2 linked regions of the Gemmatimonas phototrophica genome follow. The protein of the gene in region 2 interacts with the protein of the main gene of each other region in a pairwise test. Links are inferred from orthologs where the notes say so. Each region holds a gene or a part of one and is shown on either strand. Other genes may lie near its edges.

Region 1 (16,381 bases), 250 kb from region 2 along the record:
GATTTCGCAGGCCGCCAAGGCGGCCGTGGTCGCGTGAGCGCGGCAGCTATTCCGGGGATGATTGCCCAGGCGGGCGAAGGACACGTTGGGCCAGGGGTTACGCTTGGTGCGGGTGCCCTGGTCCACGAATCCGCGTACGTGGACGATGGAGCCGTCATTGGTGACGGCTCCCGGATCTGGCATTTCTGCCATGTGAACGGTGGGGCCCGCATTGGCGCACGCTGTTCTCTTGGCCAGAACGTGGTGGTCATGAATGGCGTGACCGTTGGCGACAATGCCAAGATCCAAAACAATGTGTCGTTGTACGAAGGGGTGGAGTTGGAAGACGATGTGTTCTGCGGCCCGTCCATGGTCTTTACCAACGTCTACAATCCACGCAGTGCGGTTTCCCGAAAGAACGAATACCGGCGTACGCTCGTGAAGCGCGGGGCCAGCATCGGCGCCAACGCCACCATCGTCTGCGGCAGCACGGTGGGGCGGTACGCGTTCATCGCCGCGGGGGCCGTCGTCAATCGTGATGTGCCCGATTACGCGCTGGTCGCAGGTGTCCCCGCGAAACGTATTGGCTGGATGTCTGAAGCCGGCTTTCGCCTCGAAGTGGTGGCGCCTGCTGCGGATTCCACTTCGTCTGAACAATTGCGCTGCACCGGGTCCGGCGCGCTCTATGAGCGCCGTGGCGACGTGGTGACGCGTGTCGAGGAGAACGCGTGACAGGACAGCACATTCCGGAAGGGCGGCCCATTCGAGTGGCGCTGGTGGGCTGTGGCCGCATCAGCAAGAATCACTTTGATGCGATCGCGCGTATCCCCGAGCTGCAATTGGTCTCGGTGTGCGATATCGTGGCCGAGCGGGCGGAGCAGGCGGGCAGCGCGGCCGGTGTGCCATGGTTTACCAGCTACGAGAAGATGCTCGCCGATGTGCCGAGCGATGCGGTTGTGGTGGCCACGCCCAGTGGGCTGCATCCGCAGCATGGCATCACGGCGGCGAAGGCGGGACGTCATGTCATCAGCGAGAAGCCCATGGCCATTTCGCTGGCCGCCGCCGATGCGCTGGTGCAGGCGTGCGATGACCATCACGTGCATCTTTTCGTCGTCAAGCAGAACCGTCTCAATCCGCCCATCGTGCTGCTCAAGCGCGCGATTGATAACGGGCGGTTCGGGCGCATCTACATGGCCAACTGCACGGTGCGCTGGACGCGGCCGCAGGAGTATTACGATCAGGCGCCGTGGCGTGGCACCTGGGAGTTTGACGGGGGCGCGTTCATGAATCAGGCCTCCCATTACGTCGACCTCGTGCAGTGGCTCGTGGGCCCCGTGGAGAGCGTCATGGCCAAAACCGCAACGCTGGCCCGTCGCATTGAGGCCGAGGACTCCGGCGTGGCGGTACTCAAGTTCCGGTCGGGCGCCATCGGGACCATTGAAGTCACGATGCTCACCTTCCCCAAGAATCTTGAAGGCTCGATCACGATTCTTGGAGAGAAAGGCACCGTGAAGATCGGGGGCACGGCGGTCAACAAGGTGGAACACTGGCAGTTCGCCGACTACGACGACGATGACAAGTTGGTCGAACAGTCGAACACGAACCCGCCCAGTGTGTATGGATTCGGACACGAAGGCTACTATCGAAACGTGGTGGCGGTGCTGCGCGGTCGCGCCACGCCGGATACGGACGGTCGAGCCGGTCGCAAATCGCTCGAGCTCATTCTCGGCATCTACGAGTCAGCGAAGACAGGGCGCGATGTGCCCCTGCCGCTGCGCGTGAACATCTGATTGGCAGGGTTCCCATGGCCGTACCACTTCTCGATCTCAAAGCCCAGCACGCGACCATCCGCGACGACGTCGTCGCCGCACTCATGGCGGTCGTCGATCAGCAGGCCTTCATCCTGGGCGATCCGGTTGGGCAGCTGGAGTGCAGCGTGGCCGGACTGTCCCAGGTCAAGTTCGCCATCGGCTGCGCCAACGGTACGGACGCCATCCTGCTGGCCTTGCGGGCATTGGGGGTCGGTCAGGGCGATGAGGTGATCACCACACCGTTCACCTTTTTCGCTACCGGAGGCGCCATTCATAACGCGGGCGCCCGTCCGGTGTTCGTGGATATCGATCCGCGCACCTACAACATCGAGCCCGCCAATGTCACGCCGGCCATCACGGCCCGGACGAAGGCGGTCATTGCGGTCGATTTGTTCGGGCAAATGGCGGCCATTGAGCAGGTGAAGGCCGCCGCCAAGGGGCTCCCCGTTATCGAGGACGCGGCCCAGTCCATCGGGGCCAGCCGAATGGTTGATGGGCGGAAGGTCATGGCCGGGGAGGCCGCCGCCATTGGCACCTTCAGCTTCTTCCCCTCGAAGAATCTGGGCGGGTATGGCGACGGCGGCATGATGGTCACGCAGGATGAGGGGCTCTTTGAGGCGCTCATGAAGCTGCGGACCCATGGAAGCCGTCGCACGTACTACCACGAAATCGTTGGATACAACAGCCGCCTTGATGCCCTGCAGGCCGCCGTACTGCGCGCCAAGCTGCCCCATCTGGAGTCGTGGAGTGCCGCCCGTCGCCGTAATGCGTCCTATTACGACGCGGCCTTCGCGGATGTCCCCGAAGTGGGAACGCCATTCGTCGATCCGGCCAACACCTCGATCTACAACCAGTACACCATTCGTGTGGGTCAGCGGGACGCGCTACAGGCTCACCTTAAAGAACAGGGAATTGGGTCCAACGTGTACTATCCCTTACCGCTGCATCTGCAGCCGTGCTTTGCCTATCTCGGCTATAACGAGGGGCAGTGTCCGGAAGCCGAGCGCGCGGCGCGGGAAGTCCTGTCGCTCCCGGTGTTCCCCGAACTCACCACCGCACAGCTGGACGAGGTCATCGCTGCTGTGCGAGGCTTCTTCGGCCGTTAAGAGTCCACTGAAATGACTGACACAGTATCCATGAAGGACCAGCTGCTCACCCGGATCTCGGATCGCTCCGCCGTCATCGGGGTGATCGGCCTCGGCTACGTGGGCCTCCCGCTGGCCATGGAATTCGTGCAGGCGGGCTTTACGGTCATTGGCTACGACGTGAGTCAGCGGGTGGTGGACCTGCTCATGGCCGGGCAGTCGCACATTCAGGATATTGCCGGCGACACGGTGCAGGCGGCGGTGGCGCAGGGGCGGTTTGTGGCCACGACGCAGGAAGATCGGCTGCGGGAGTGCGAGGCCATCTCCATTGCGGTGCCCACGCCGCTCTCCAAGACGCGGGACCCGGACATGGCCTTTGTGCTGAGCGCGGCGGACGCGATCGCGCGGCAGGCCCATCCGGGGCTGTGCGTGGTGCTGGAGAGCACCACGTACCCGGGCACCACGCGGGAACTGCTGCAGCCCCGCCTGGAAGCCCAGGGGCTCACGGTGGGGCGCGACATCTTCGTGGCGTTCAGCCCCGAGCGGGTCGACCCGGGCAACCCGGTCTACCACACCAAGAACACTCCCAAGGTGGTGGGCGGCATTACGCCGGCCTGTGTGGAGGTGGCCACGGCGCTATACCAGAGCTGCATCGACACCGTGGTGCCGGTCAGCTCGCCGGAAGCGGCGGAGCTGGTGAAGCTGCTGGAAAACACCTTCCGGGCCGTGAATATCGGGCTGGTGAACGAAATCGCGATTGTGTGTGACAAACTGGGGGTGAACGTCTGGGAAGTCATCGACGCCGCTGCCACCAAGCCCTTCGGGTTCATGAAGTTCACCCCGGGCCCCGGCATTGGCGGGCACTGCATTCCGCTCGACCCCCACTATCTCGCCTGGAAGATGCGCACGCTGAACTACAAGACGCGCTTCATCGACCTCGCCAGCGAGATCAATTCGCACATGCCGGAGTGGGTGGTCCAGAAGGTGGCAGATGCGCTCAACGAGGTGCGGAAGGCCGTACGCGGGAGCCGTCTCCTGGTCCTTGGCGTGGCCTACAAGCGCGATATTGATGATGTGCGGGAAAGCCCGGCCCTCGACGTGATTCGGCTGCTGGAAGAGCGTGGAGCCCACGTAGAGTTCCACGATCCGTTCGTGCACGAGTTCCGCGAGGACGGGCATGTCCGGAAGGGGGTGGAGCTCAGCGATGAGATGTTGCGCTGGGCTGACGCGGTCGTGGTCATCACCGATCACAAGGCGGTGGACTACCAGCGGGTCGTGGATCACGCTACCCTCGTAGTGGATACGCGGAACGTCACGGCCGGACTGGCCGCGGGACGGGCGCGTATCATTCCGTTGGCCTCCGGGCCGGCGTCGCGCGCTGTTTCCTGATCGTTCCTGCCGTCGCGAACCTGCGCCGCATTCCCCGGGTACCTACTGCCGCATGAGTCATCTTCCGAACCGCGTTGAATTCCGCTTGCTGGTGCTGCTCGCTGTCGCGACAGCACTGGCAGGGTGTGGGCGCGGGTTCCAGCCACGCGACTTCGCGACCCCCGAGGCGCTCTTCCAAGCCTCGCTGCTCGAGTTTCAGCAGAAGAAGTGGGATAACGCGCAACTCGGATTTGAGCGGCTCACCAGTGATCTGTCGTCCCGTGATCCGCTTTTGGCGCCGGCCTTCTTCTATCTCGCCCTCACGCACGAGCGCAAGCAGGAATACCTGCTGGCCGCCCAGGCGTTTGAGCGGGTGACCGATGGCTTCCCCGACGACACGCTGGCGCCCACGGCTATGCTGGGCACCGGTCGCGCCTACCAGTCGCTCTGGCGGCGGCCGTCACTCGACCCGGAACAGGGGCAGAAGGCGGCCTCCATTCTTCGGGCGCTCTTGTCGTCGTATCCCGATGCCAAGGAAACCGAAGACGCCAAGCGGCGCATCACCCAGCTTGAGGAGTGGTTCGCGCAAAAGGACTACCTCACGGCCGTGCACTATATCAAAGTGCGGCCGGTGGTCGATGGCGCGATCATTTACCTGAAGGACATTGTCACGACGTACCCCACGACCAAGGCCGCACGCCTGTCGTGGCTCCGCCTCCATGAGCTGTACACCAAGATCCGCTGGAAGGAAGATGCCGCGGAAACGTGCTCAGCCATGTGGAAGGCGTATCCTGGAGATGCGGACGTCAAGGTGGCCTGTGGAGTGGCCGCCACTGATACGGCGACCGCTACCAGGGTGCCGCCTGAGGCCGTGACGTCGCCGGTGGCGTATGCCAGACCGGCGCCTCGCGTGTCCCGATAATCCACCACCCCGCGTCCGTGCGCATCGGCCTGTTTGGCGGCAGCTTTGACCCGCCGCATGTGGGCCATCTACTCATCGCACAGGATGCCATTGATGCGCTGCAGCTGGATCTCCTCCTGGTGATCCCGGCCGCGCAGCAACCGCTCAAAGGGGCCGGGCAGACGGACGCCGCGCATCGGCTGGCCATGGTCCGCGCCTGCTTTGAGGGAGTTCCCAAGGTGGTGGTGGACCCCGTGGAAATCACGCGGGGCGGGTTATCTTACATGGTTGACACCGTGGAGAATGTGCGAGAGCGTTGGCCGCTCGCCGAACTTCACCTCTTGGTTGGGAGCGACGTGGTTCCCACGTTCTCCCGCTGGAAGGAACCGGAACGGTTGCTTGGTCTGGTACGACTGGTCGTACTCTATCGGGACACTGCCGGGGCCGTCCCGCCTCACCCGGAGATTCACGGCGGTGTGCGCGCGCAAGGGCTCGCCACGCGCCGGGTGGATGTGTCGTCAACCGAAATCAGGGCACGGGTACGGGACCATCGCTCCATTCGGGGCTTTGTGTCGGAGTCCGTGGCGTCGTATATCGCATCCACCGGGTTGTATCTCGAGAATTCCCGGATGCCGGAGCGCGCGGAGACCTGAACGCCGGAAGGCGTCCGGGCGCCGCGAGACGGTGTCCTCGTCTTTCTGGTAAAGAGGTCCGCATGCTGAAGGGTTTGATCAGTAAGGTGTTTGGAACGCGACACGAGCGCGAGCGGAAGCGTGTCCAGCCAATCCTCGATGAGATTCACCAGATCGAAGCGCGATTGGCCACGTTGTCGGACGCCGAGATCCAGGGGCAGACCGCGAAGTTCCGTGGTATCCTGGCCGAACGGACCGGGCCCATTGACGCCCGCATCCAGGAGCTCAAGGCGGCCAAGCACGACACCGCCGATGCCGCCGAGCGGGAGCGCATCGATGGCGAATTGCAGGGGGCGGACGGGCGCGGCGGCGTGGAAGCCGAACTTCGCACCGCCATCGCCGAAACGCTGGACGAACTGCTTCCCGAAGCGTTTGCCACGGTGCGCGAAGCCTGCCGCCGACTCAAGGGATCGCCGGTGTCGGTCATCGGTCACGAGATCACCTGGGATATGGTCCCGTACGATGTGCAGCTCATCGGGGGCATTCAGTTGCACCTGGGCCGCATCGCCGAAATGGCCACGGGTGAAGGCAAGACGCTGGTGGCCACGCTGCCGCTGTACCTCAATGCCCTCCCTGGTCGGGGTTCGCACCTGGTCACGGTCAACAACTACCTGGCCCGCCGCGACTCGCAGTGGATGGGGCACCTCTACACCTGGCTGGGGCTGACCGTTGGCTGTCTCGACGACACCGAGCCCGGGTCGTGGGAACGGCGTGCGGTCTATGCCGCCGACATCACATACGGGACCAACAACGAATTCGGGTTTGATTACCTGCGCGACAACATGGTCGTGTCATTGGAGCAGCGGGTGCAGCGTCCGCACATTTTCGCGCTCGTGGACGAGGTGGACTCGGTCCTGATTGACGAAGCCCGGACGCCGCTCATCATCTCGGGACCGGTGGGCAACGAGAGTGATGGACAGTATGCGGAGTTCAACACCTCGGTCGAGCGCCTGGTACGCAAGCAGAACGAACTGGTGAATCAGCTCGTGGCCGATGGCGAGCGGGCTCTTGAAGCCAAGGACACCGATACTGCGGCGCTCGAGTTCTACAAGGCGCAGATGGGTGGCCCGAAGAACAAGCGGCTCATGAAGGTGCTCCAGGAGCCGGGCGTGAAGCAGCTGGTGCAGCGCGTTGAGCTCGATGTCATTGCCGACAAGAAGCTCCCCGTGAGCAAGCGGTCCTTCAAGGACATGGAGGACAACCTCCTGTTCGTGCTCGACGAGAAGGGACACACGGTGCACCTCACGGAGAAGGGGCTGGATTGGCTCTCGCCCGATCACCCGGACACCTTCGTGCTCCCCGATATCGCGCTGTTGATCGGGCAGATCGATCGCGACATGGACCTCTCTGCCGCGGAGCGTCTCGAGCGCCGCAACACCGTGGAGCGGGAGTACGCCACCAAGAGCGAGCGACTGAACATCATTCATCAGCTGCTGCGGGCGCATGCCTTGTACGAGAAAGACGTCAACTACGTCGTGCAGGACGGGCAGGTGTTGATCGTGGATGAATTCACCGGCCGCACCATGCCGGGACGTCGCTGGAGCGAGGGGTTGCACCAGGCGGTGGAAGCCAAGGAACGGGTGCAGGTGAAGGGGGAAACGCAGACCCTCGCCACCATCACCATCCAGAACTACTTCCGCATGTACGAGAAGCTGGCCGGCATGACCGGTACCGCGGAAACGGAAGAGGCGGAGTTCCACACCATTTACGGGCTGGAAGTGTCGGTGATCCCGACCAACCGTCCCATTCAGCGCGATGACCGGCAGGATCTGGTCTTCAAGACACGGCGCGAAAAGTACAACGCCATCGTCGAGGAAACTCGGCGCTTGCATGAGCTGGGGTTCCCGGTACTGGTCGGAACCGCCAGCGTGGAGGCGTCGGAAACGCTGTCACGACTCATGACACGCGCTGGCATGAAGCACGCCGTGCTGAACGCCAAGTATCACCAGCGCGAAGCGGAGATTGTCTCGGAGGCGGGACGCCCAGGCGCCATCATGATCGCCACCAACATGGCGGGCCGTGGAACGGACATCAAACTGTCCGAAGGGGTCCGGGAGGCGAAGGCGTCCCGCATCACCGATCCTGATGGCAAGGAGATCGATATCACCGAAATCGGTGGCCTGCACATTGTGGGTTCCGAACGGCATGAATCGCGGCGCATCGACCGGCAGTTGCGCGGACGCTCCGGACGTCAGGGCGATCCGGGAGCCTCGCAGTTCTTCCTGTCACTCGAAGATGATTTGATGCGGCTCTTCGGGTCGGAGCGCATTGCCAAACTGATGGATCGCATGGGAGCGCAGGACGGTGAGGTGTTGACGCACCCGCTCATTACGCGGTCCATCGAGCAGGCACAGAAGCGCGTGGAGTTGCAGAACTTTCAGTCGCGCAAGCGGCTGCTGGAGTATGACGACGTCATGAACCAGCAGCGTGAGGTTATCTACTCGCTGCGTGCGTTTGCGCTGGAGGGTGGAGAGGAGCTCAAGGGCGAAGCCATCAAGATGCTTGAGCGCGGCGTACAGCGGCGTGTGGAGCAGGCGCTGGCCACGTTCGACAAGCAGGAGGATTGGGACTTCGAGTACGTGCAGCAGGATCTGCTGATGCATTACATGCTGCAGGTCCCGGCGTTCGCGGAGCATCCGCCGGCAACGCTCGAGGAAGCGCAGGCGCTGGCGGTGGAGGCCGTGCATGCGGCATTCGCGCTCAAGGTGGAGAGTCTCAATCAGGTGACGGACGAATCCGGCAACGGCTTCGCGGATCGTCTGTTGTCGCTGGTGACGCTCAATGTGATCGACGAGAAGTGGAAGGATCACCTCTACGATCTCGATCAGTTGCGCGCCTCCATTCACTATCGGTCCTGGGGCCAGAAAGATCCGCTCGTCGAATACAAGCAGGATGCGTACACGATGTTCGTGGACCTCATGCACGATGTGGCGAACTCGTTCACCGAGCGGTTCCTCAAGGCGCAGCTGGTGTTTGAGCCGTCGCCCACGGAGGCGTTCGAGCCGCCGCCAATGCCGGCGGAGTTCATGCGGGAGGAGGTGGGGCGCCCCACGAAGCGGTTCAACGCGTTGGGGATCCTCGAGGATATCCCGCTCGACGAGCTCATGGCGGTGGAGCAGGGGGAGGCGGACGAGGACGACATTATTGACGCCGACCAGGGCGAGCACGACGCGCCGGTTCGGACGGTGGCGCACAGCGTCCCCCAGGTGGTTGGTGCGGGCCCCGTGCGCTCGCTGGGGGAGGCGGCGGGCGCCGGGTTGCCGGCGGGATGGGAACAGACGCCGCGCAACAATGCCTGTCCGTGCGGGTCCGGGAAGAAGTTCAAGAAGTGTCACGGGGCGCACTTGTAGGATGTGCACTCGTTCCGGGGGCAGGTGACCGGAGACACGGGAGGAAACGGCGGGCCGCTTCGCAGAGGAGCGGCCCGCCGTGTTTGGTACGGGGGGCGTTGGGATTGAGACAATCGCGGGGAAAGTTGTGACCCCCTGTTGACATCGCCATCCCAATGTGCTTTAATCCCCGACCCGCCTACAGCGTCGCGGTTGTTGTGCACTCGCTCAGCGAGTCCGGCACCGGCAAGACGGTTGTGGCAGGGGGTCTGATGAGTGGTACTGATTCAGGCCGTCGCTCGCTGGGTTTCGCGAGTGCGAGTGCGCTCCCCGCGCGCCGATCCTTCGATCTTCAAAAAAGATCAAAATAGTGATCGCGAGAGGGGTTGACGCCAAGCAAACACAAGGTTATTAATTGGATCTGCCGCCGAAACGGTGGCACGCCAAAAAGATGTAAGTCAAACGGAAAAAACAAACAGCCCCCGGGGGGGATCCGAAGATCTCCCCACGGGGGCTGCTCAAGGGTGCCGGCGACGGCCTACTCTCCCGCGAGCTCTCGCCCGGAGTACCATCGGCGCTATCAGGCTTAACGACCGTGTTCGGGATGGGAACGGGTGTGGCCCTGACGCTCTAGTCGCCAGCGAATCGTGCACGCAAGTGTTGCGCGGATTCGACAAACGGGGTGGTGTGATCGTAGGGGATCGGTCGCCTTTCGGGCGAGGCCGATCCATGACAAGCGTGTGCTCTGCGGAATTCCTGTGCCCCACTTGGGAAACCCCAAGGGGGTAAGTCAAGCCACACGGGCGATTAGGACAGCTGCGCTCGGAACGTCTCGCGACGCTTCCACGTGCTGCCTATCGACGGAGTCGTCTCCTCCGGCCCTTCAGGGAGCTCAAGGCTCCAGGGAGAATTCATCTTGGGGGGCGCTTCCCACTTAGATGCGTTCAGCGGTTATCGCCACCGATCATCGCTACCCGGCGGTGCCACTGGCGTGACAGCCGGGACACGAGCGGATCGTCCGACTCGGTCCTCTCGTACTAAAGTCCGCTCCCCTCAATTCTCCAACGCCCACGACGGATACAGACCGAACTGTCTCACGACGTTCTGAACCCAGCTCATGTGCCACTTTAACCGGCGAACAGCCGGACCCTTGGGACCTTCTCCAGCCCCAGGATGTGACAAGCCGACATCGAGGTGCCAAACCGCGCCGTCGATATGAACTCTCGGGCGCGATAAGCCTGTTATCCCCAGCGTACCTTTTATCCGTTGCGCGATAGCCGATCCACACCGGGCTACCGGATCACTACGGCCGACTTTCGTCTCGGCTCGACCCGTCGGTCTCGCCGTCAGGCTGGCTTCTGCCGTTACACTCTATAAGCGCGATTACCGACCGCGCTGAGCCAACCTTCGCGCGCCTCCGTTACTCTTTCGGAGGCGACCGCCCCAGTCAAACTGCCCACCTGCCACGGTCCCGGATCGGGTTTGCCGACCGCGGTGAGGCGTTCACACAGCACAGGGTGGTATTTCACTGATGCCTCCCCGAAAGCTAGCGCCTCCGGCTCAACGGCTCCCACCTATGCTACACAGTCCTATGCAAACGCCAATGACAAGCTACAGTAAAGGTGCATGGGGTCTTTTTGTCCTGTCGCGGGGACTCGGAATCCTCACCGAGACTGCTATTTCGCCGAGCGCGTGGTCGAGACAGTGCCCAAGTCGTTACGCCATTCGTGCAGGTCGGAACTTACCCGACAAGGAATTTCGCTACCTTAGGACCGTTATAGTTACGGCCGCCGTTTACCGGGGCTTCGGCTCAAAGCTTCGGGCTTGCGCCCTAACCTCTCCCCTTAACCTTCCGGCACCGGGCAGGCGTCAGTGCGTATACGGCGCCTTACGCGGCTTGGCACGCACCTGTGTTTTTGCTAAACAGTCGCTTGGGCCGATTCTCTGCGGCCTGCTCGAGCGACCAGCGCGAAGCTGGCTACCAAAGCAGGCATCCCTTCTTCCGAAGTTACGGGATCATTATGCCGAGTTCCTTGACCACGTTTCACTCGTTCACCTGAGGCTACTCGCCTTGCCCACCTGTGTCGGTTTGCGGTACGGACATCTCATACCCTCCCCAGTCCGCTTTTCTTGCCTGCTGACTCCACACGACTTGGCTCGGAGTTGCCCCCTTGCCTCGTACTCAGGTCTCGGCTTGCGCCTACGCCCTTGAACGACCATCCACAAAGTCGCTCGCGCTTCGTTCCAGGGTCCCGGACTGCTTCAACGGATATAAGATGGGGCCGGAATCTTGACCGGCTATCCATCGACTACGCCTCTGGGGCCTCGCCTTAGGGTCCGCCTCACCCTGCGCTGATTGCCATGGCGCAGGAATCCTTGGGCTTACGGTGTGCGGGGTTCTCACCCGCATTTGCGCGTACTTAATCCGGCATCCTCACTTCCCGTCGCTCCATGGGTTGGTTTCCACCCCCACTTCAACGCACCGGGAACGCTCCCCTACCCCTCATACAAAGTATGAAGACCAAGCTTCGGCGGGCTGCTTAATCCCGACCATTCTCGGCGCCATCACGCTGGACTGGTGAGCTATTACGCACTCTTTCAAGGAATGGCTGCTTCTAAGCCAACCTCCCAGTTGTCTCTGCACGACGACATCCTTCGCTATACTCAGCAGCCACTTCGGGGCCTTAGCTGTGGTTCTGGGTTCTTTCCCTCTCGCCGCTGGACATTATCGCTCAGCGACTGCCTCCCGAGGTCCGTTCGTCAGGTATTCGGAGTTTGGTAGGGGTTGGTAGGGTCTACGACCCCCCGCGCCCTTCCAGTCGCTCTACCCCCTGCGAATACGCCTCGAGGCTCTACCTCAATAGATTTCGGGGAGAACCAGCTATCTCCAGGCTTGATTGGCCTTTCACCCCTACCCACAAGTCATCCGAATGGTTTTCAACCCACACCGGTTCGGGCCTCCACTAAGTGTTACCTCAGCTTCACCCTGCTCATGGGTAGATCGCCCTGGTTTCGGGTCGTACCCCCAGATACTCATGCGCCCTCGTGACAGGACTCGCTTTCGCTGTGGCTCCGGTGCTGAGCACCTTAGCCTCGCATCTGAGGAGTAACTCGCCGGATCATAATGCAAAAGGCACGCAGTCAGCCGTGACGCCTTGCGACGCCCAGCCTCCTACCGCTTGTAAGTATGTAGTTTCAGGATCTCTTTCACTCCCCGCACAGGGGTGCTTTTCACCTGTCCCTCACGGTACTCGTCCACTATCGGTCACAGAGGAGTCTTTAGGCTTGGAGGGTGGTCCCCCCGGGTTCACGCCCGATTACTCGGGTCGGGCGTTACTCAGGAACTCAACTACGACAACTACTAGGTTTCTCCTACCGGGCTATCACCGTCTCTGGCGCGCCGTTCCAGGCGACTTCGAATACCGTTCCCTGCCGCGTCCGTTGGTCCTACAACCCCGATCCCACAAGGAGATCGGTTTGGCCTGTACCCCGTTCGCTCGCCACTACTGAGGGCATCTCGTTTGATTTCTCTTCCTCAGGGTACTTAGATGTTTCAGTTCCCCTGGTTCGCTCCACTTGCGTGGTGACGCGCCTCGCGGCACGCCGGGTTTCCCCATTCGGGCATCGCGGGATCAAAGCGTGTGTGCCGCTCCCCCGCGCTTATCGCAGCTTACCGCGCCCTTCATCGCCTCTCTGTGCCCAGGCATCCCCTACATACTTTCGTTCGCTTGACTCTTTCCCTCTTTCAAGCAAAGCACGCGCTATTTTGAACGAGTGAGCGTGTAACAGACGACGTCTTGCGACGCCAATCGGTACTACATGTTACTACGTCTCACTGAGGTTCTTCGTCCTAGCTGCATCCCCCCTGGCCTGTAGCCACAGAGAATGCAGTAGTACCCACGATCACTACCACGTCCGTTGTCAAATAGCGTGATTCCCCCCCGTTGCCGGGCGGAAATCAACAATCAAAAATAAGATCGGGATGTGCAGAGCGGACGACTATCATCCGGGACTTTCAGCCTGCCACCGCTCGCGCGGTCGGCCTACTCGTCGCTCCGGAAAGGAGGTGATCCAGCCGCAGGTTCCCCTACGGCTACCTTGTTACGACTTCGCCCCAGTCACTGCGCTCGCCTTAGGCGGCTTGGTCCCTTGCGGGTTCCGGCACCGACTTCGGGCGCTCACAGCTTCCATGGCGTGACGGGCGGTGTGTACAAGGCCCGGGAACGTATTCACCGTGGCGTCGCTGATCCACGATTACTAGCGATTCCAGCTTCATGCCGTCGAGTTGCAGACGACAATCCGAACTGAGGCTGGCTTTAGGGATTGGCTCCGTGTTGCCACTTCGCAGCCCTCTGTACCAGCCATTGTAGCACGTGTGTAGCCCCAGACGTAAGGACCATGATGACTTGACGTCGTCCCCACCTTCCTCCGGTTTGGCACCGGCAGTCCCCCTAGAGTCCCCGCCATCACGCGCTGGTAACTAAGGGCAAGGGTTGCGCTCGTTGCGGGACTTAACCCAACATCTCACGACACGAGCTGACGACAGCCATGCAGCACCTGTGAATGAACTCCGAAGAGGGGCCCCTGTTTCCAGAGGCTTTCTCATCCATGTCAAGCCTGGGTAAGGTTCTTCGCGTTGCGTCGAATTAAACCACATGCTCCACCGCTTGTGCGGGCCCCCGTCAATTCCTTTGAGTTTCAGCCTTGCGGCCGTACTCCCCAGGCGGGGGACTTAATGCGTTAGCGCCGGCACTCGAGGGGTCGCTCCCCCAAGCACCTAGTCCCCATCGTTTACGGCGTGGACTACCAGGGTATCTAATCCTGTTTGCTCCCCACGCTGTCGCGCCTCAGTGTCAGCTACTGCCCAGCAGGCCGCCTTCGCCACCGGTGTTCTTCCGGATCTCTACGCATTCCACCGCTACACCCGGAATTCCACCTGCCTCTACAGTGCTCAAGTCCACCAGTTCGCACGGCAGACCTGGGGTTGAGCCCCAGGCTTTCACCGCACGCTTAGCAGACCACCTACGCGCCCTTTACGCCCAGTGATTCCGGACAACGCTCGCACCCTCCGTATTACCGCGGCTGCTGGCACGGAGTTAGCCGGTGCTTCCTCACTCGGTACCGTCAGAGCCCTCGAAAAGGCTTGTTCGTCCCGAGCAACAGGGGTTTACACACCGAAATGCTTCATCCCCCACGCGGCGTCGCTGCGTCAGCCTTGCGGCCATTGCGCAATATTCCCCACTGCTGCCTCCCGTAGGAGTCTGGGCCGTATCTCAGTCCCAATGTGGCTGGCCATCCTCTCAGACCAGCTACCCGTCAATGCCTTGGTAGGCCGTTACCCCACCAACTAGCTGATAGGCCGCGAGCTCCTCGTACTCCCCCGGAGGTTTCCTTGTCAAGCGATGCCACTCGACAAGCGTATGCGGTATTACCCGGCCGTTGGGCCGGCTATCCCCCAGAGTACGGCAGATTGCTCACGTGTTACGCACCCGTTCGCCGGTTACCCTTGCGGGCCCCCGTGACTTGCATGTGTTAAGCACGCCGCCAGCGTTCGTCCTGAGCCAGGATCAAACTCTCCAATAGTTTTACCTCTTGGAGCCTTTTGATAGGCTCTTCCTCGCGATCCGCCCAAAGGCGATCGCTCGGAATCACTTAATGAATTCAGGTTGATCTCTCGCTGCAGCCCTGATCAGCCGCAGGTCATTGAGACCGCCCCGCACATCCATCGATCTTATCTTCGATTGTCAAACAGCGTTTTCTAACTGCTCGCAACCCCTTGGGGCTGCGTTCATCCAACTGCAAGCTCAATCGCCATATCATTCCACCGATTGAACTGACAGCGTGATGACACCCTCTCCGTACCGTCGCTCCGCATCGCTGGCATGGGCCACCGGGCCTGGCGCGGACGAGCGGAGCGGAATTGGGAGAGGCCGCAGTCGTGCCTCCTCGTCGTCAGTACCACTGGCAGGGTAGGACCCGCGCCAGGCACCGGACCATTGCTCGGGTTAGCGGGTATCTTCTTCCCGGATCCCGAAGGAGACTCCGCTATGGCAATTCGACGCACCGCGGCAGGAGCGGCACTGCTCCTCTCCGCTTTGGCAGCAAGCCCGGTCTCTATGCCTGCCCAGCCGGCCAGTAGAGACTATCTGCTGGGGCGCCCCAAGGCTTCCCTCAGTCTGCGAATCGGCGCCGCCCGTCCAAGTGCCTCAAACGGCGTCTTTGCGTTCGCCGCCAAAGAACTCACGCTGAGTCCCAACGACTATACGGCGCTCAATGTTGGCGCCGATATCGGTGTGCCAATCACCCAACGGGTGGAATTGCAGCTCTCCGCGGCCACGGCTGGGCGTCGCGCGGAGTCCGAATACCGCAATTTCATCGGTGGGGATGATCTCCCTATCGAGCAGGCAACCCGGCTCCGTCGTGTACCACTCAGCCTTGGGGTTCGCTACAACATCGTGCCCGCAGGACGCGCCGTCGGCCGTCTCGCCTGGGTGCCGGCAAAGCTGGTGCCGTATGTCGCCGCCGGTGGTGGCGCCATGTGGTACAAGTTCCAGCAGGAAGGGGAATTCGTCGACTTCCAGTCCGTGAATCTCAACGTCTTCCGCGCCAAGCTGGAGGCGAAAGGATGGGCCCCGCTGGGTTACGCCGCCACCGGCTTCACCTGGTCGCTGCTGCCAGCGGTAGCGCTCAATACGGAACTGCGGTACGATCACTCACAGGCGCCAATGCAAGGCGACTATACCGGCTTTGACAAAACGGCCATCTCAGGCGTCGGTCTCACGACTGGCTTTCAGTTCCGTTTCTGAGACCCAATCTCATGTCGCTCACAGCTGTGCGTTCCCTTTTCGGAGCAACCGTCATGTCTCGCTCACACGCACTCCGATGGATCGTCGGGCCAGCCACCACCTTGGCCCTACTGATGGCGCCGGCGTCGGCCGCCTCGGCCCAGAGTGGTAGTCGAATCGATCCCCGTTTTCAGCCGTGGATCGGTTGCTGGCGCACGATGGACGGAGGCGTCGGCCTCGAAGAACTCGACGGCGACAAGCAGCCAACCCGCGCGTGTGTCGTTCCCAGCAGTACAACGCGAGGCACGGTGGACATCGTGCTCTTCCATCGCGATTCACTCATGTCGCGCATGACCGTACCGGTGCCTGGCTCGACGTACGCCCGAAAGGTCGATGAATGTGAGGGCGACGAAACCGCCATGTGGGCCGCG
Region 2 (15,476 bases):
GTGGCGTTCCGCGCCACCCTCAACGAGTCCGAGGGGGAACCGGTCGGCAAGCGATTGGGCTTCCTGCTGCAGGAGATGCTTCGGGAGGCGAACACCACCGGTAGCAAAGCCGCTGACGCCCCGATCCTCCACGAGGTGGTTGGGCTCAAGGAAGAGCTGGAACGAATCCGCGAGCAGGTTGAGAATCTCGAGTGAGCACATTTCCGGTCATATTGTCCGCCCCGTCTGGGGGTGGCAAAACCACAATTGCCCGTCGCCTGCTGGAGCGACGGACCGATTTGGGTTATTCTGTCAGTTGCACGACGCGCGCCCCCCGCGAGGGGGAAGTGGATGGTCGTGACTACCGTTTCCTCTCCCGGGACGCGTTCCATACCGCCGTCGACCGCGGTGAGTTTGCGGAGTGGGCCGAGGTACACGGCAATTTTTATGGGACACTGCGCAGTGAGGTGGAGCGGGTACTGGCCACCGGGCGCCATGTCCTGATGGACATCGATGTGCAGGGGGCGCGGCAGTTTCACACCGCGTTTCCGGATACGGTGCTCATTTTCGTGCTGCCCCCTTCAGGCGAGGTGCTGAAGGCCCGGCTGTCGGCGCGAAAAAGTGAGGATCGTGAACGACTGTTGGTGCGATTGCGCAACGCGCGGGCCGAGTTGGGAGAAGTCGGGCGGTACCACTATGTGGTCGTCAACGACAATCTTGACCGGGCCGTCGATCAGGTGAGTGCGATCGTCGATGCGGAAGGACTCCGGCACGACCGGGTCCATGAGGTCGAAGCACAGGTCGAGGGGCTCATCGCGCAACTCGAGCAGGAAATTCACGTCTTCAGCAAGGACGACTGATGCAGGTTTTTACTCCGAAGGAAGTGGCCAAGCATGCGGCCAACAAGTATCTCAGCGTACTCATCGCCGCGAAGTTTGCGCGCGTGTTGAACGAGTTCCCGCGCGACCGCTCGATCAACGAAAAGAAGCTCACCACGCGGGCGCTCGAAGAGCTCACCTCGGGCGAGATCGATTACAAGGTCGTCCCGCGGCGTCGCCCATCGGCCTGAGTCCCCTGAGGTTGCAGGACCAGATGCCGCGCCGTGACTCCGGTCCCGGCGCGGCGCGTTGTCTCTCCCCCTGTGCGTGGCGCCGCCGCGCGCGCTGACCAACTCCACCCCACCCGCCATCGTGGACGCCAGGGATCGGCTTCGCCGGTATCTCGAACAGCGACGCGAACTCGGTGAATCCGAGTTCGTGCTGGATGGGTTACCCGTGGAGGACGTGCTGAAGCTCGTCGGAATGCGCCAGGGCGGAAGCACGCGTTCCCGGGCATCCACCGGGACCACGTCACGCGGGCGGGAGACCGGCGCGCCGCCCGACGGTTTCGACGAACCGCCGCCATCCCATACTGAGGCCGCGCCAAAAGCGGTACCGCCAATGGCGCCGGCGCCTCCCGTTCCGGAGCGGCGCTTCGATGACCAGGTCAGCACGGACTGGCGCGCTACGCTACGTAACGCCGGGGCGCTCCGACCTGGCGCTACCCCGGCGGTACCACCGGTACCGACGGCAAACACCGACGGGTCGCGCAAGCCACCGGTTGCCGCGGCGGAAGCCGCGGACGCACCGAGGATCCCCGCTGCCAGTGTGCAGGTGACGCTCCCCCCCTGGCTTGATGCCCTGGGTATTCCGGCCGGGCTGGAAGCTGGGCGCTTGCATGTGGCAGAGTTCTCGCCGCACGTCGCGTCGTTGCCAACGCTGCAGGACGTTGTGCAGCACGTCGCCGCCTGTACCGCGTGCGGTCTGCATAAAGGGGCCAGGCACGCGGTGCCGGGCGAAGGCAACCCGCAGGCGGAGTTCCTCTGTGTAGGAGAGGCACCGGGCGCCAACGAGGATGAGCAGGGACGGCCGTTTGTCGGCGAAGCCGGGCAGCTGCTCACGAAAATCCTCAGCGCCATTCAGCTGTCACGCGACGACGTGTACATCTGCAACGTGCTGAAGCATCGTCCACCGGGGAATCGCGACCCCTTGCCCGACGAAGTGCAGGCCTGTCAGCCGTATTTGCTGCGACAGATCGAGCTGGTGCGACCGAAGGTCATCCTCGCGCTGGGCCGATTCGCGGCACAGACGCTGTTGCAGACCACCACGGGCATCGGTGCGCTGCGCGGCAAGGTACACCGCTTCCAGGGGGTCCCGCTCATCGTGACGTATCATCCGGCGGCGTTGTTGCGGAATGAATCCTGGAAGCGCCCCACGTGGGAAGATGTGAAACTCGCCCGTCGTATTCTTGATGCTGCGCGCGCCACCAGCAGTGGTGCGGAGTAACGTGACATGACCAGTCTTGCTGTGACCTCTCCGGGCGCTGGCGGCTCACCGCTGCCGACCGCCCCCACCACCGCGCGGGATCCGTACAAGGAGCGTCGCCCGCCCTGGTCGGAAGAAGCCGAGCAGGCCGTCCTGGGCGCCATGCTGCTCGACGCCGATGCCATTCTGCGCGCCGGCGAGCACGTGGATGACTCCATGTTCTATCGCGAGGGACACCGTCGCCTGTTCCGGGCCATGTTGGCCATCACGGAACGCGGCAGCGTCGTGGACTGGCTCACGCTCGCCGATGAACTCGAACGGCGCGGGGAGCTGGAGCACGCCGGCGGACGCGAGTACCTCGCATTCCTGTTGGATGCGGTGCCCACGGTGGCAAACGTGGAGTACCATGCAAAGATCGTGAAGGAAAAGGCGCTGCTGCGCCGACTGATTGAAGTCAGCACTGAAGTCGTGCAGGAAGCCTTCGAGGGGCGGATCACCGCCGGCGATCTGCTCGACAGTGCAGAGTCCCGCATCTTCGCGCTGGGCCAAAGCAAGGAGAAGGGAGGCTTCTCGCGCATCAAGGAGCTGCTGTGGCCTGCCATGGAGAAGCTGGAGCTGCTGGCCCAGCGTGATCAGGCGATCACCGGGGTGCCGACTGGCTTCACCGAACTCGATCACATGACGTCAGGGTTGCAGCCGGCCGATCTGGTCATCGTGGCGGCGCGCCCCTCCATGGGCAAGACGGCCTTCACGCTCAATATCGCGCAGCACGCCGCGATTACCGCCAAGGTGCCCGTTGCTTTCTTCTCGCTCGAAATGAGCAAGGAATCGCTCGTCCAACGTATGCTGGCGGCGGAAGCGCTCATTGACGCCCAGGCGCTGCGTAAAGGTGGTAGGGCGCTCGACGAATCGATGCCACGTCTGGCGCAGGCCGCTGGTATCCTGAGCCATGCACCCATTTTCATCGACGACACGCCGGGTATCACGCTGCTCGATATGCGCGCCAAAGCGCGACGCCTCAAGGCGGAACACGACCTTGGGCTCATCATCGTGGACTACCTGCAGCTCATGAGCGGGCCGGCCGGTGTGGAGAATCGTCAGCAGGAAGTCTCGCAGATTTCGCGCGGTCTCAAGGCGTTGGCCAAGGAACTCAGCGTGCCCGTCGTGGCGCTGTCGCAGCTCTCGCGTGCCCCGGAACAGCGTACCGGCGATGACAAAGGTCGGCCGCAGCTCTCGGATCTTCGTGAGTCGGGCGCCATTGAGCAGGACGCCGACGTCATCATGTTCATCTTCCGACAGGAAGTGTACGCCGAACGCGATGAGAATGGCCGACTCAAAGATCCGTCCATCGAAGGACGCGCCGAGATCATCATCGGCAAGCAGCGTAACGGCCCCATTGGCAGTGCGCGTCTGTTCTACCACAAGCAATACACGCGCTTCGACAACTTCTCGGCGCGCGAAGCGCCGCCCGAGTACGGTGGCGGTGGCGGCGGCTTTGGCGGGCCCAGGCTCGTGAAGGGTGGGGGGAACGACGACTTCAGCGGTACCCCGTTCTGATGGCCAAAGCGAAGACCGTGTACGCGTGCACGGAGTGTGGTGCGCAGTATCCCAAGTGGGCAGGGAAATGCGACAGCTGTGGCGCGTGGAATACGCTGGCCGAAGAAGTTGTGGCGGCCGCACCCACGAGCAAGCGCACGGCGGCGCGTGCGGCTGGTGGTGTGGCCGGCGCAACGGTGGCGTTGGGGACGGTCACATCCTCTGACACGCCACGGTGGCGCACGGGGCTCGACGAATTCGACTTCGTGCTGGGCGGCGGCATTGTTCCCGGAAGCATGGTGCTGGTCGGCGGCGAGCCTGGTATAGGCAAGAGCACCCTGCTGCTGCAAGTCGCCGCGCGATTGGAAGCAGCGGGACAGCCCACGTTGTATGTATCCGGCGAAGAGAGCGCGTTGCAGGTGCGACTGCGGGCAGATCGACTGGCCGAAGATGCGAGTGCCGTCTCGCTGCTTACGGAAACGTCGCTCGAAACCATCTTGGCGACCGCGGCGCAGCCGGTCGGCAACGGGCGCAAGGTGAACTGCCTGATCATCGATTCGATCCAAACCGTGCACACGGAACTGCTCGAGGGCGCACCGGGCAATGTGGGGCAGGTGCGGGAGTGTGCCGCCCGTCTCATGCGCTTTGCCAAGGATACGAGCACCACGGTGTTCGTCATCGGGCATGTGACCAAAGGCGGCGGCATTGCCGGTCCCAAAACGCTCGAGCACATCGTGGACACGGTGTTGTATTTCGAAGGCGATGGGACCCTCGACCACCGGGTGTTGCGCGCGACGAAGAATCGCTTCGGCAGTGTCGATGAGATAGGGGTGTTTCGCATGGTGGGCGCCGGACTGATCCCGGTGGAGAACCCGTCGGCGCTCTTCCTTGGCGACAGACGGGATGTTGCCAGTGGCAGCGCCGTCTGTGCGCTCATGGAAGGCACCCGTCCCGTGTTGGTGGAAGTGCAGGCGTTGGCCGCGAAAGCCGGCTTTGGTACGCCGCAACGCGTGGCCAACGGCATCGATTCGCGGCGTCTCGCCCTGTTGCTCGCCGTGCTCGACAAGCGCGGCGGGTTCTCGTGCGCGCAACTCGATGTCTTCTGCAACATCGTTGGTGGCATGCGTGTGCAGGAGCCCAGTGTTGATCTCGCCATTGTCGCGGCGCTTGCCTCGAGTGTGGTGGATCGCCCATTGCCGGCACAGGCCATCTTTCTGGGGGAGCTCGGTCTCGGCGGCGAGGTGCGACCGGTGTCGCAGGTGGAACGCCGCCTGGCCGAAGCCGCCAAGCTCGGCATGACCACGGCGTACCTGTCGGATCGGGCGTTGCCACGCCGGGCGCCCGGCGACATGCGGTTGATCGGGGTGCGTACGCTGACCGAGGTGTTGCAACGCACGGTCGGCAAGGATGCCGCGTGAACCTTTCTGGAGTGGCCCATGAGTGACCACGTATCTGACGGGGAGGCCGACACGCACGGCGTGCCCCCCTTATCATCACCTCGTCGTATCATCCCGCCGCCGGTCATTGCCTCGCGGGGGGAAAGCGGGCGCACCGACCCTACGGTCGTCCGCGATGTGGGCGTCGTGATCGTGGCGGGGGGCTCTGGCTCCCGTACGGGTAGCACCGAACTGAAGCAGTTCCGGTGGGTCTCCGGCAAACCGGCGTTGTTGCACAGTGTGCAGGCGTTCATGGCGCGCACTGACGTGGCCGTTGTGGTCGTGGTGTTACCCAAGGCATACGCCGCCGATCCGCCACCCTGGCTCTTTCAGTGTGACGTGGATCGATTACTCGTGTCCGTGGGTGGGCGGGAACGCCACGAGAGCGTCGTCAACGGGCTCGAGGATCTGCCGGAGGAGGTCACGGTTGCCGTCGTGCACGATGCCGCGCGGCCATTGGTCACGGATGCCACGATCGATCGGGTGATAGCGGAGGCGCGCAAGGGCCACGGCGCGGTGGCGGCATTACCGGTCGTTGACACGCTCAAGGAAGTCGATGAGCACGGGCGCATCGTACGCACGGTTGACCGGACCCATTTGTGGCGCGCGCAAACGCCGCAGGCCTTCCCGCGCGTCATGCTCGAAGAGGCGCACGTGGCGGCCCGTCGCGATAGCATCGGGGCCACTGATGATGCGGCGCTGTGCGAACGACTGGGCTTTCCGGTGGTCGTGGTCCGTGGGAGTGAGCGCGGCATGAAGATCACCGAGGAGGCGGACTTTGCGCGCGCCGATGCCCTCAGCCTCCTGGTGGAGTAGCACGTGCCGCATCAGGGGCAGTCGGGGCAGATGACGGTGCCGTTCTGGTCGCCAGTGGAAATTGAAGCGGCGCTTCGAGAGACCATCCACCACCTGAGTGTGCGGCGTGTGCTCGCCTATCCCACGGAGACGGTGTACGGTTTTGGTACGGCGGTGGATCACGAATCAGTGGAAGCCTTGGTGCGCATGAAGGGCCGGCCGCCAGGCAAGCCGTTTTTGCTGCTGATTGGCAACCCGCAGCAGATTGCACGGCTTGATCTGCATCTGCCCACGTATGGCGCCGATCTCGCGGCCCGCTTCTGGCCCGGTCCGCTGACACTGGTGTTGCGGGGCGGCGAGGGGCGGGTTCCGGCTCGGCTTCGCGGTCCTGAAGGCGGAGTCGCTGTGCGCTTTACCCCTCACCCGGGGCTGCAACGACTGCTACAGGCATACGGTGAACCTATTACCAGCACCAGTGCGAACCGTCCCGGGATACCACCAGCGATGGTAGCATCGGAGATTGTTGACCAATGGCCTGACGAAATCCGGCGCGGGCTCCTGCACGTGCTGGACGGTGGCCGCCTTGACCCGTCCAAACCGTCCACAGTCGTGGACTGTACAGGACGACGCGCCCGGGTCATTCGCCCTGGTGTCCTGTCCGCGTCGCAACTGCGCGCGGTTGTCCCGGACCTACTCGGAGATACCTGATGCATTTGCTGTTTGTCTGCACCGGGAATACCTGCCGGAGCCCACTCGCCGAAACGATTGCACGACGCATGATCGCCGACCGCCATCTGGCCGGGATCACGGTCAGCAGTGCGGGGACGAGTGCGTGGCCGGATTCATCGGCCTCTGACGGCGCGTTGCTGGTATCGCTCGAGCATGGCACGGATATCACCGGACATCGGGCGCGACCGCTGTCTCCGGACATTGTCGCGAGCGCCGACGTCATCCTGGCCATGGGCCCGCACCATCTGGAGCGGGCGGAAGCCATGGGCGGGGCCGGACGAGCGTTCCTGCTCACTGCCTTTACCGGTGGCGAGGGGCGTGCCGTCAGTGATCCGTTTGGCGGTGACCTTGATGTGTATCGAGACACGTATCGGGAGCTCGAACAGGAAATCGCTTCCGTTCTCGAGAAGCTGGCTGGCCAGCGCCCGGGCTGAGCACCACGATGCGTCTACCTCGGGCCACGAGACCGCCGGACGGCCTGGTCCTTCTTGGACAGCCAGTGGCGCAGTCATTGTCGCCGCTGTTTCAGAACGCGGCACTGCGCGCGGTGGGACGCGACCTGCTGTACACCGCGCGCGAGGTGACCGCGGTCGATATTCCCCTTGTGCTTGAGGCGTGCCTCCAGAGCAACACCGGTGGCAACGTCACGATGCCGCACAAGCGAGTGGTCTACGAGGCTGCCGCGCAGCGTACGGCGAGCGCGGAGCGAACGGGGGCGGTCAATACGTTTTGGTGGGAGCAGCAAGCCCTTGTGGGACACAACACCGACGTGGATGGGATCAAGGCAACGATCCGGGCACTGTGCGCTGAAGGGATTCACGGAGACGTGGTGGTGTTGGGCGCCGGGGGCGCGGCGGCGGCCGTGCTGGTCGCGATCAGCGAATTACCTGATGCCGTTCACGGTCGCATACACGTCGTCGCGCGTTCGGTGCACAACGCCGACGTCCTGAGTTCCCGTACCGGCGTGCCGGCGGTGTCACAACCGTCCTCTGACGCGGTGCACTGGTCTTCGGTGCAGCTGGTCATCAATGCGACCCCTTTGGGGATGCGCGTCAATGATCCGCTGCCGCTCGATGTCGCCGTGCTCTCAGCGCAGAGCGCTCTGTTCGATCTGGTGTATCGCCGGGAGGGAACCGCGCTGGTACAGGCGGCGCGTGCTCGTGGCCTGCGCGCAGAGGACGGCTTGCGGATGTTGGTGGAGCAGGGCGCCAGTGCGTTCGAGTGCTGGTTCAATACTCCAGCCCCGCGGGGGGCCATGTGGCAATCGCTTGGCCACGCGATGCCCCCGGCACACGAACCGCGCGCGTGAGTGGAACGGCAGTCGGTAGACGCCAGCGCTGATCTGGTGAACGGTCATCGGATGTCCCGCCTCTTGCCCGTGGCTCGTGCACTGGCCCATGGCGCGCTCGATTTCCTGTTGCCGGGCGCGTGTGTGTTGTGTCGTTCTCCCCATCGACCGGATGTCGATGGCATCGTTTGTGCTCCCTGCATGGCCAGATTGGTGCCGTTTTCCTACCCGCTCTGTGACCGATGCGGGCATCCTCGCTTGTCGCTGACCCTTCCGTTGCCTGGCGAGCGCCCCTCAGGTGCCGCCAAGCCGCTTGGGGCTGGCACGACCCTTCCACCCTGTCGGTGGTGTCCCCGGCTGGACCCGGCGCTCCGGGCCGTCCGGTCGGTGGCACGCATGGATAGCGGTACCGGCGGCGATCTGGTGCACGCGCTCAAGTACCAGGGGTGGACACGTGCGGCCGTCCCCATGGCACGTCGGATGGCCCGTCTCGATTGGCCGCAGGATGTCCGGGAGGAGCGGGCGGCCATAATTCCCATCCCGCTGTCCGCCGCGCGCGAACGCGAGCGTGGCTATAATCAGGCGGCTCTGCTGGGCGGCAGGTTGGCGCCGTTCTGGCGCGTGCCCGTCTGGTCCGACGTGCTGGTGCGTGTGCGCGATACGTCATCGCAGGTCCGGTTGACACCTTCGGAGCGCGCAAGCAACGTTGCACAGGCGTTTGTCGTGCCAGTGCAGTTTCAGGAACGACTTCGTGGCCAGCACGTGGTGCTGGTGGACGATGTCATTACCACCGCCGCGACGGTGAACGCCGCTGTCCAGGCGCTCATGCGTGGCGGCGCTCGCATCATCAGTTGTGTGACCTTCGGTCGGGCGCCAGATCCCGGCGACCGTACCGCTCCTGACTCAGACTTCACCCGGAACTGACTCGAATGGGTATACGTGTTGGCATCAACGGCTTCGGCCGTATCGGCCGCCAGGTCCTTCGTGCCGCGAAACAGCAAGGCGTGGCCGACATCGACTTCGTAGCCATCAACGATCTCACGGACACCGCGACGCTGGCGCACCTGTTCAAGTATGACTCGGTGCATGGCAAGTTCGACGGCGAAGTTGGCCACGAAACGGATGCCATTACCGTGGACGGTGATCGTATCCAGATCCTCGCGGAGCGCGATCCCGCGAAGTTGCCGTGGAAGGATCTGGGCGTGGATATCGTGCTGGAGAGCACGGGCCGCTTCACCAAGGCGTCCGACGCGCGGAAGCACATCGAAGGCGGCGCCAAGAAGGTCATCATCTCGGCCCCGGCCACCGATGAGGACATCACCATCGTGATGGGGGTGAACAGCGACAAGTACGACAACGCGTCGCACCATATCATCTCGAATGCGTCCTGCACGACCAACTGCCTCGTCCCGATGGTCAAGGTCATCCGGGACAACTTCGGCTTCGTGCATGGCTCGATGGTCACGATTCACAGCTACACCAACGATCAGAGCATTCTCGATCTGCCGCACAAGGATCTGCGACGCGCCCGCGCGGCGGCCGTGTCCATGATTCCCACCACGACGGGAGCTGCCAAAGCGACCTCGTTGGTCATTCCCGAGGTCAAGGGAAAGATTGACGGTATCGCCGTCCGCGTGCCCACGCCTGACGTGTCGCTCACCGACCTGACCTGCATTGTCGAGCGCCCGGTGACCCGCGACGAAGTCAACGCAGTGTTCAAGGCGGCCTCCGAGAGCACGCTCGAAGGCGTGCTGGGATACAGCGACGAACCGCTGGTCTCGGTGGACTACATCGGCAACCCGATGTCCTGCACCCTCGACTCGGGCAGCACCATCGTGATCAACGGCACCATGGTGAAGATCTCCGGCTGGTACGACAACGAATGGGGCTACTCGTCGCGTTGCGTCGATCTGCTCCGCTTCGTTGGCTCGCGTCTCTGAGTTATCCCCGGTGTTGGCCCCGACCGAAACCGGTTGGGGCGGCGCCAGCAGTACGCCCAGGTCGCAGACGAGAGCTGGTAGTTCTCGCTGCGACCTTTGTGCAGGTTCTGCTCTCAGCGCGCGATGGCCATCTTGGTCGCGCGCCATCCCGAACTGCTCCCGATGAATACCAAGACCATTCGCGACCTGACCGCGGCCGAGATCCAGGGCAAACGCGCCCTGGTACGCGTCGACTTCAACGTTCCCCTCGATGAGCAGGGAGCGGTGGCCGATGACACCCGGGTCACGGCGGCGCTGCCGACGATCAACGCGTTGCGTGATGGAGGCGCCTCAGTCGTCCTCCTTGCCCATTTCGGTCGCCCCAAGGGCGCGCCAGAGGCGAAGTACTCGCTCGCGCCCGTCGCGGCGCGGCTCAAGCAATTGCTGTCGTGCCCTGTGCACTTTCTCGACGTCACCGTCGGCGAGCGGGCGGTGGAGGCAACGCAGAATCTGGCGCCCGGCGACGTGCTGCTGCTGGAGAACACGCGCTTTCTTTCTGGCGAAGAGAAGAACGACGAAGCGTTGTCCTACCAGTTGGCGCAGCTGGGCGACTTTTATGTGAACGATGCGTTTGGCGCGGCCCATCGCGCCCATGCCAGCACGGCAGGGGTGGCGAAGTTCTGTCGTCCGGCCGTCGCCGGTCTGCTCATGGAGAAGGAGCTGGCGTACCTCGGCGGAGCGCTGGCCCATCCCGAGCGCCCCTTTGTGGCCATCCTGGGCGGTTCCAAGATTTCGGGGAAGATCGATGTGGTGGAAGCGTTGTTGCCGAAGGTGGACAAGCTGCTGATCGGCGGCGCCATGGCCTGCACGTTTTTCAAGGCGATGGGCTTCGAAACGGGGAACTCTCTGGTGGAGCCTGATCGCCTCGACATGGCGAAGGATCTGCTCTCACGTGCCGGGGATAAGCTGGTCCTTCCTGTCGATGCCACGATCGCGCCGGCCATGGATGCCGGTGCGCAGGCATCGGCCGTCGGGCGTGATGCCATCCCGGCCGGACAGGCCATGTTTGACATCGGCCCGGAGAGCACGGCGTTGTATCGCGAGTTGGTCGAGAGCGCGCGAACCGTGCTTTGGAACGGTCCCATGGGCGTCTTCGAAAAGCCGCCATTTGATGCCGGCACGCGCGGCGTCGCTGAGGCGATGGCCATCGCCACCGGAAAAGGCGCCACCACGATCATTGGCGGCGGCGACAGTGCCGCCGCAGTGGCCGAGGCGGGGCTCGAATCACAGATGTCGCACGTGTCCACCGGAGGCGGCGCATCGCTGGAATTTCTGGAAGGCAAAGATTTGCCTGGGGTCAGCGCGCTCGACGCGCGCTGATCACCGCTCATTCACTCGGATCCCGACATGCATCTCAAGCCCGTTATCGCGGCCAACTGGAAACTCAATCACACGCCAACGGACGCGAAGGCCTTCTTTCAGCGTTTCCTGGCGCAGGTACCAAAGCTGAACGAACGGACGCTGGTGTTTTTTCCCTCCGCCATCACGTTGACGACGGTCATGGATGCGCTGCGTGACCGTCCGGAGGTTTGGGTAGGTGTGCAGAATGTCCACACGGAAGTGCAGGGCGCGTTCACGGGTGAAAACTCCGTGCTGATGGCGCGGGATGTTGGGGCGCGTGTGGTGCTGGTTGGACACTCTGAGCGCCGACATGTGTTCGGGGAGACCGATGCCATGACGACCCGGAAGATGGCACTTATTGCCCAGGGGCGGCTCACTCCCATGCTGTGCGTCGGGGAAACACTTGAAGAGCGAGAAGCGGGGCGGACGGCTGAAGTCGTCGAACGCCAATTGAGCGCAGGGCTTGCAGAGCTGGATGACGTGCAGGTGGGCGCGATCATGCTGGCATATGAGCCGGTCTGGGCGATTGGGACGGGGCGCACGGCCACGCCAGACGACGCCAGCGAGATTCACGGGGTACTCCGCCGGGCGCTGGTTTCCCGCGTAGGAGAAAAGGCGGCCGCCGGCATTCCCATTCTCTACGGGGGATCCGTAAACCGCGGGAACGCCTCGCAGCTTCTGGCGGCCCCCGACGTGGACGGGCTGTTGGTGGGCGGAGCCTCCCTCGACGCCGACAGTTGGGCGAGCATCGTCCGGGCCTGAGTCCGGGCGATCTGTCCCATCTGACCCAACCTGCTGCCTGCCAAGCACTTGTCTTGGGGCGGGCAGCAGGTGATTTTCAGAGGCTAGGGTTGTACCCCGGCCTTATTCCTCACGGCACTCCGTCTCCGCGACATGTACACGTTTCTGCTGACACTGCTCATTCTCGACGCCATCGTTCTTGCGGCGGCGGTCCTTCTCCAGTCGGGCAAGGGCGGCGGTCTTGCGGCCAGCTTCGGCGGCGCGAGCTCCTCGTCGGACTCGATCATGGGTTCGCGACAGGCCGGCAATCTGCTCACGAAGGCGTCCTGGTGGTGCGGCGGAATCTTCCTTGGTCTGGCGTTCATTCTGCAGATCATGTCCAGCCGCTCGGTCGCACCGAAGTCGGTGCTGGATAAGCTGGCCGCTCCGGCCACCGCGCCGTCGGCGCCAAGCACCGGCAGCGGCACCGCAGCGCCGGCCGCTCCTCTTACCCAGCAGGCTGCCCCGGCCACACCGGCGGCGCCCGACAAGAAGTAAGGCGGCCGGTGCACACGCTGCCGCCCAAGGGGTTCCTCCTCCTCGAGGATGGAACCCTTTTTCACGGTCGACTGGTGGGGCCAACCCTGCCGACCGTAGCCGAAGTGGTCTTTACCACGAACATGACCGGGTATCAGGAGGTCTTCACCGATCCGTCCTACAACGGACAGATCGTGGTGCTGACCGCTCCCCAGATTGGCAACTACGGGATCAATCTTGAGGATCCCGAGTCCGCCCGCCCTCAGGTAGCCGGTGTGGTCGTACGCGAGCTTTCGCCGACCTATTCCAACTGGCGGGCCACGGGTGGCCTGCGAGAGTGGCTTGAACAGGCAAGCGTTCCGGTGCTTACCGAAGTAGACACCCGTCGTCTCACCCGGCACCTCCGCAGTGTCGGGGTGATGAAGGGGGTGATCGGCGTCGGCGAAACGCCAACACGTGAGGCGCTCGCGGTGCTCGAGAGCTGCCCCAGCATGGAAGGGCTCGATCTGGCGACTGTGGTGTCCACCCGCGAGCCATACAGCTGGGGGAAGCCGGACGCGCCGTACCATGTCGTTGCCTACGACTTTGGGATCAAGCGCAACATTCTGCGGCTCTTCGAGGACCATGGGGTGCGCGTCACCGTCGTGCCATCGGACACGTCGGCCGATGCCGTGCTCGCCATGAACCCTGATGGCGTGTTCCTGTCCAACGGACCGGGAGATCCGGCGGCCGTCATGTATGCGCCTGCCGCCATTCGCCAGATTGCCGAGCAGAACGTACCGATGTTCGGCATTTGCCTCGGGCACCAGCTCCTCGGGCTGACCTTTGGTGGCCACACGGCCAAAATGCCGTTTGGGCATCGCGGTGGAAATCAGCCGGTGAAGGATCTCGCCACGGGACAGGTGCTGATCACCTCCCAGAACCATGGTTTTGCGGTCGTGGGATCTCCGGACGGGGTGGATGGTGCCCCGGAGCTGGCCGTGACCCACATCAATCTCAACGATGGCACGGTGGAAGGGCTACGGCATACCCGGCTCCCGATCTTTGCGGTGCAGTATCACCCTGAGGCGGCTCCTGGCCCACACGATGCGGTCCCCCTGTTCGACCAGTTTCTCGTAGCCTTGAGAAATCGTCGTGGGTGAGATGGCCCAAACGCTTGACTGATAAGCACTAAGGCCATACGTTCGCTTCGTGGGCACCGAGCCGTTGCTTGGTGCCCACAGCGTTTCTGCTCCGAAACTTTTCGCCCGCCACATGACCAAAGCCGATCTGGTCGAGAACGTCACGGCTCGTATTGCCCGGACCGCCGGACCGACCATCTCCAAAAAAGACTGCGCGCGCGTTGTTGATGCGTTCTTGGACGCCATCAAAGAGGCGCTGCAGGAGCAGAAAAACATTGAAGTCCGTGGCTTCGGTACCTTCAAGATCCGTCAGCGAAAGACGCGTATGGCCCGAAACCCCCGGACCGGGTCGCCTGTCGAGGTGTCAGCGCGCCCGGTCCCGGTGTTCAAGCCGAGCAAGGAGCTCCGCGCCATGGTTGCCGGCATCGAGGCGCACCTGCTTGACGACGACGACGACTACGGCGACTCGGACAGCTGAGCGGGTACGGCAGTGACCCGCAAACGCGCCTCCAGTTGCCTGGAATCAGGTACTGGGGGCGTTTTGTATGGTCAACGGAATGGACCTTGGTGGAACCGGATTCCCGCTTTGGCGCTATCTTTGTTTTGACATGAGCGTTTCCGTCTTGTTGTTCGCGTCGTATGCCGATGCCTTAGGTGCCCGCCAGATTGAGGTCCCCGTCACTGCACCCTGTGCCGTGGCCGACCTTGTGGCGGCCCTCCGGCAATTGCCCGGCGGGGAGCGGCTTCCCGCCAAGCCGTTGGTCGCCGTCAACCATGCCTTCGCCCAGATGGCAACGGTTATTCATCCGGCCGACGAAGTGGCCCTCATCCCTCCCGTCGCCGGTGGCTGATCCCGTGGCACCTGCATCTACCGGCGTACTCCACGCCGCCATTGTCACCGCCCCGATCGACGTGTCCCATCTGATTGGTACGGCACAGGCTGCGGGCGTCGGGGCCCTCTCGGTCTTTCTCGGTACCGTACGCGATCTCAATGACGGCCGCCCGGTGCAGGGCATGGACTACGAGGCCTATGAAGCCATGGCGGCATCGGAGCTGGCGGCGGTCGCTCGTGAGGTATGCGACAGGACCCCGGGATTGCGGGTTGCCATTGAGCATCGCATCGGCACCCTCGGCATCGGCGAGGTCAGCGTAGCCATCGTGGCCGCACATGCCCACCGCGGGCCGGCGATGGACGGGGCCCGGGAGATTATTGAGTCGCTCAAGCAGCGCGTACCCATCTGGAAGCGTGAGCACTACGTGGATGGTGAGCGCGCATGGGTTGATCCCACTCGCGCCGGACAAGTGCCGCTCGAGGTACCGCGCTGATGCTCGACCAATTCGGGCGCCGCATTGAGTATCTGCGCATCTCCGTGACTGACCGGTGCAACTTCCGGTGTCAGTATTGCATGCCGGTGGAGGGGTTGCCGTGGCTCCCCAAGCAGGAAATCCTGCGTTACGAGGAAATCGCGGAGATTGTTCGGCAGCTCGCGCCATTGGGACTGAAACGGTTGCGGATTACCGGCGGTGAACCAACCATCCGCCCCGATCTCGTCTCGCTCATCCGCATGCTGAAGGCGATTGACGGAATCGAGGATATCGCGCTCTCCACCAATGGCGTGAAGTTGCCCCAGATGGCGTCAGCTCTGGCGGATGCCGGCCTCGATCGGGTGAATATCAGCGCCGATTCGCTTCGTGCCGAGCGGGTCGTGCAG

What was found.
Region 1: the proteins of secG (region 2) and secA interact in binary tests that used the Escherichia coli proteins (3 or more experiments, as listed by UniProt). The link is inferred for Gemmatimonas phototrophica from one-to-one orthologs.

What each region holds. Positions count from the first base shown.
Region 1 is NZ_CP011454.1:2,419,962-2,436,342, reverse strand. What follows is about bases 5,489-9,386. They hold secA (preprotein translocase subunit SecA), read left to right. Parts: upstream 5,489-5,859; coding sequence 5,860-9,186; downstream 9,187-9,386. Other genes in these bases: nadD (nicotinate (nicotinamide) nucleotide adenylyltransferase), read left to right, coding at 5,489-5,797. Also shown: carB (carbamoyl-phosphate synthase large subunit), read left to right, coding at 1-37; GEMMAAP_RS10330 (DapH/DapD/GlmU-related protein), read left to right, coding at 58-711; GEMMAAP_RS10325 (Gfo/Idh/MocA family protein), read left to right, coding at 708-1,769; GEMMAAP_RS10320 (DegT/DnrJ/EryC1/StrS family aminotransferase), read left to right, coding at 1,784-2,896; GEMMAAP_RS10315 (nucleotide sugar dehydrogenase), read left to right, coding at 2,909-4,264; GEMMAAP_RS10310 (outer membrane protein assembly factor BamD), read left to right, coding at 4,317-5,165; more of nadD, read left to right, coding at 5,183-5,488; GEMMAAP_RS10280 (hypothetical protein), read left to right, coding at 15,213-15,971; GEMMAAP_RS10275 (hypothetical protein), read left to right, coding at 16,025-16,381. UniProt on the Escherichia coli protein: Required for protein export, interacts with the SecYEG preprotein conducting channel.
Region 2 is NZ_CP011454.1:2,180,237-2,195,712, reverse strand. The notes cover bases 10,980-13,972. They hold secG (preprotein translocase subunit SecG), read left to right. Parts: upstream 10,980-12,280; coding sequence 12,281-12,664; downstream 12,665-13,972. Other genes in these bases: GEMMAAP_RS09175 (HU family DNA-binding protein), read left to right, coding at 13,835-13,972; carA (glutamine-hydrolyzing carbamoyl-phosphate synthase small subunit), read left to right, coding at 12,673-13,785; tpiA (triose-phosphate isomerase), read left to right, coding at 11,393-12,148; GEMMAAP_RS09195 (phosphoglycerate kinase), read left to right, coding at 10,980-11,365. Also shown: GEMMAAP_RS09255 (YicC/YloC family endoribonuclease), read left to right, coding at 1-195; gmk (guanylate kinase), read left to right, coding at 213-839; GEMMAAP_RS09245 (DNA-directed RNA polymerase subunit omega), read left to right, coding at 839-1,048; GEMMAAP_RS09240 (uracil-DNA glycosylase), read left to right, coding at 1,107-2,303; dnaB (replicative DNA helicase), read left to right, coding at 2,310-3,839; DNA repair protein RadA, read left to right, coding at 3,839-5,236; ispD (2-C-methyl-D-erythritol 4-phosphate cytidylyltransferase), read left to right, coding at 5,255-6,070; GEMMAAP_RS09220 (L-threonylcarbamoyladenylate synthase), read left to right, coding at 6,074-6,757; GEMMAAP_RS09215 (low molecular weight protein arginine phosphatase), read left to right, coding at 6,757-7,212; GEMMAAP_RS09210 (shikimate dehydrogenase family protein), read left to right, coding at 7,221-8,087; GEMMAAP_RS19985 (ComF family protein), read left to right, coding at 8,325-8,990; gap (type I glyceraldehyde-3-phosphate dehydrogenase), read left to right, coding at 8,996-10,006; more of GEMMAAP_RS09195, read left to right, coding at 10,169-10,979; more of GEMMAAP_RS09175, read left to right, coding at 13,973-14,242; GEMMAAP_RS09170 (MoaD/ThiS family protein), read left to right, coding at 14,373-14,615; GEMMAAP_RS09165 (molybdenum cofactor biosynthesis protein MoaE), read left to right, coding at 14,620-15,090; GTP 3',8-cyclase MoaA, read left to right, coding at 15,090-15,476. UniProt on the Escherichia coli protein: Subunit of the protein translocation channel SecYEG. Overexpression of some hybrid proteins has been thought to jam the protein secretion apparatus resulting in cell death; while this may be true it also results in FtsH-mediated degradation of SecY.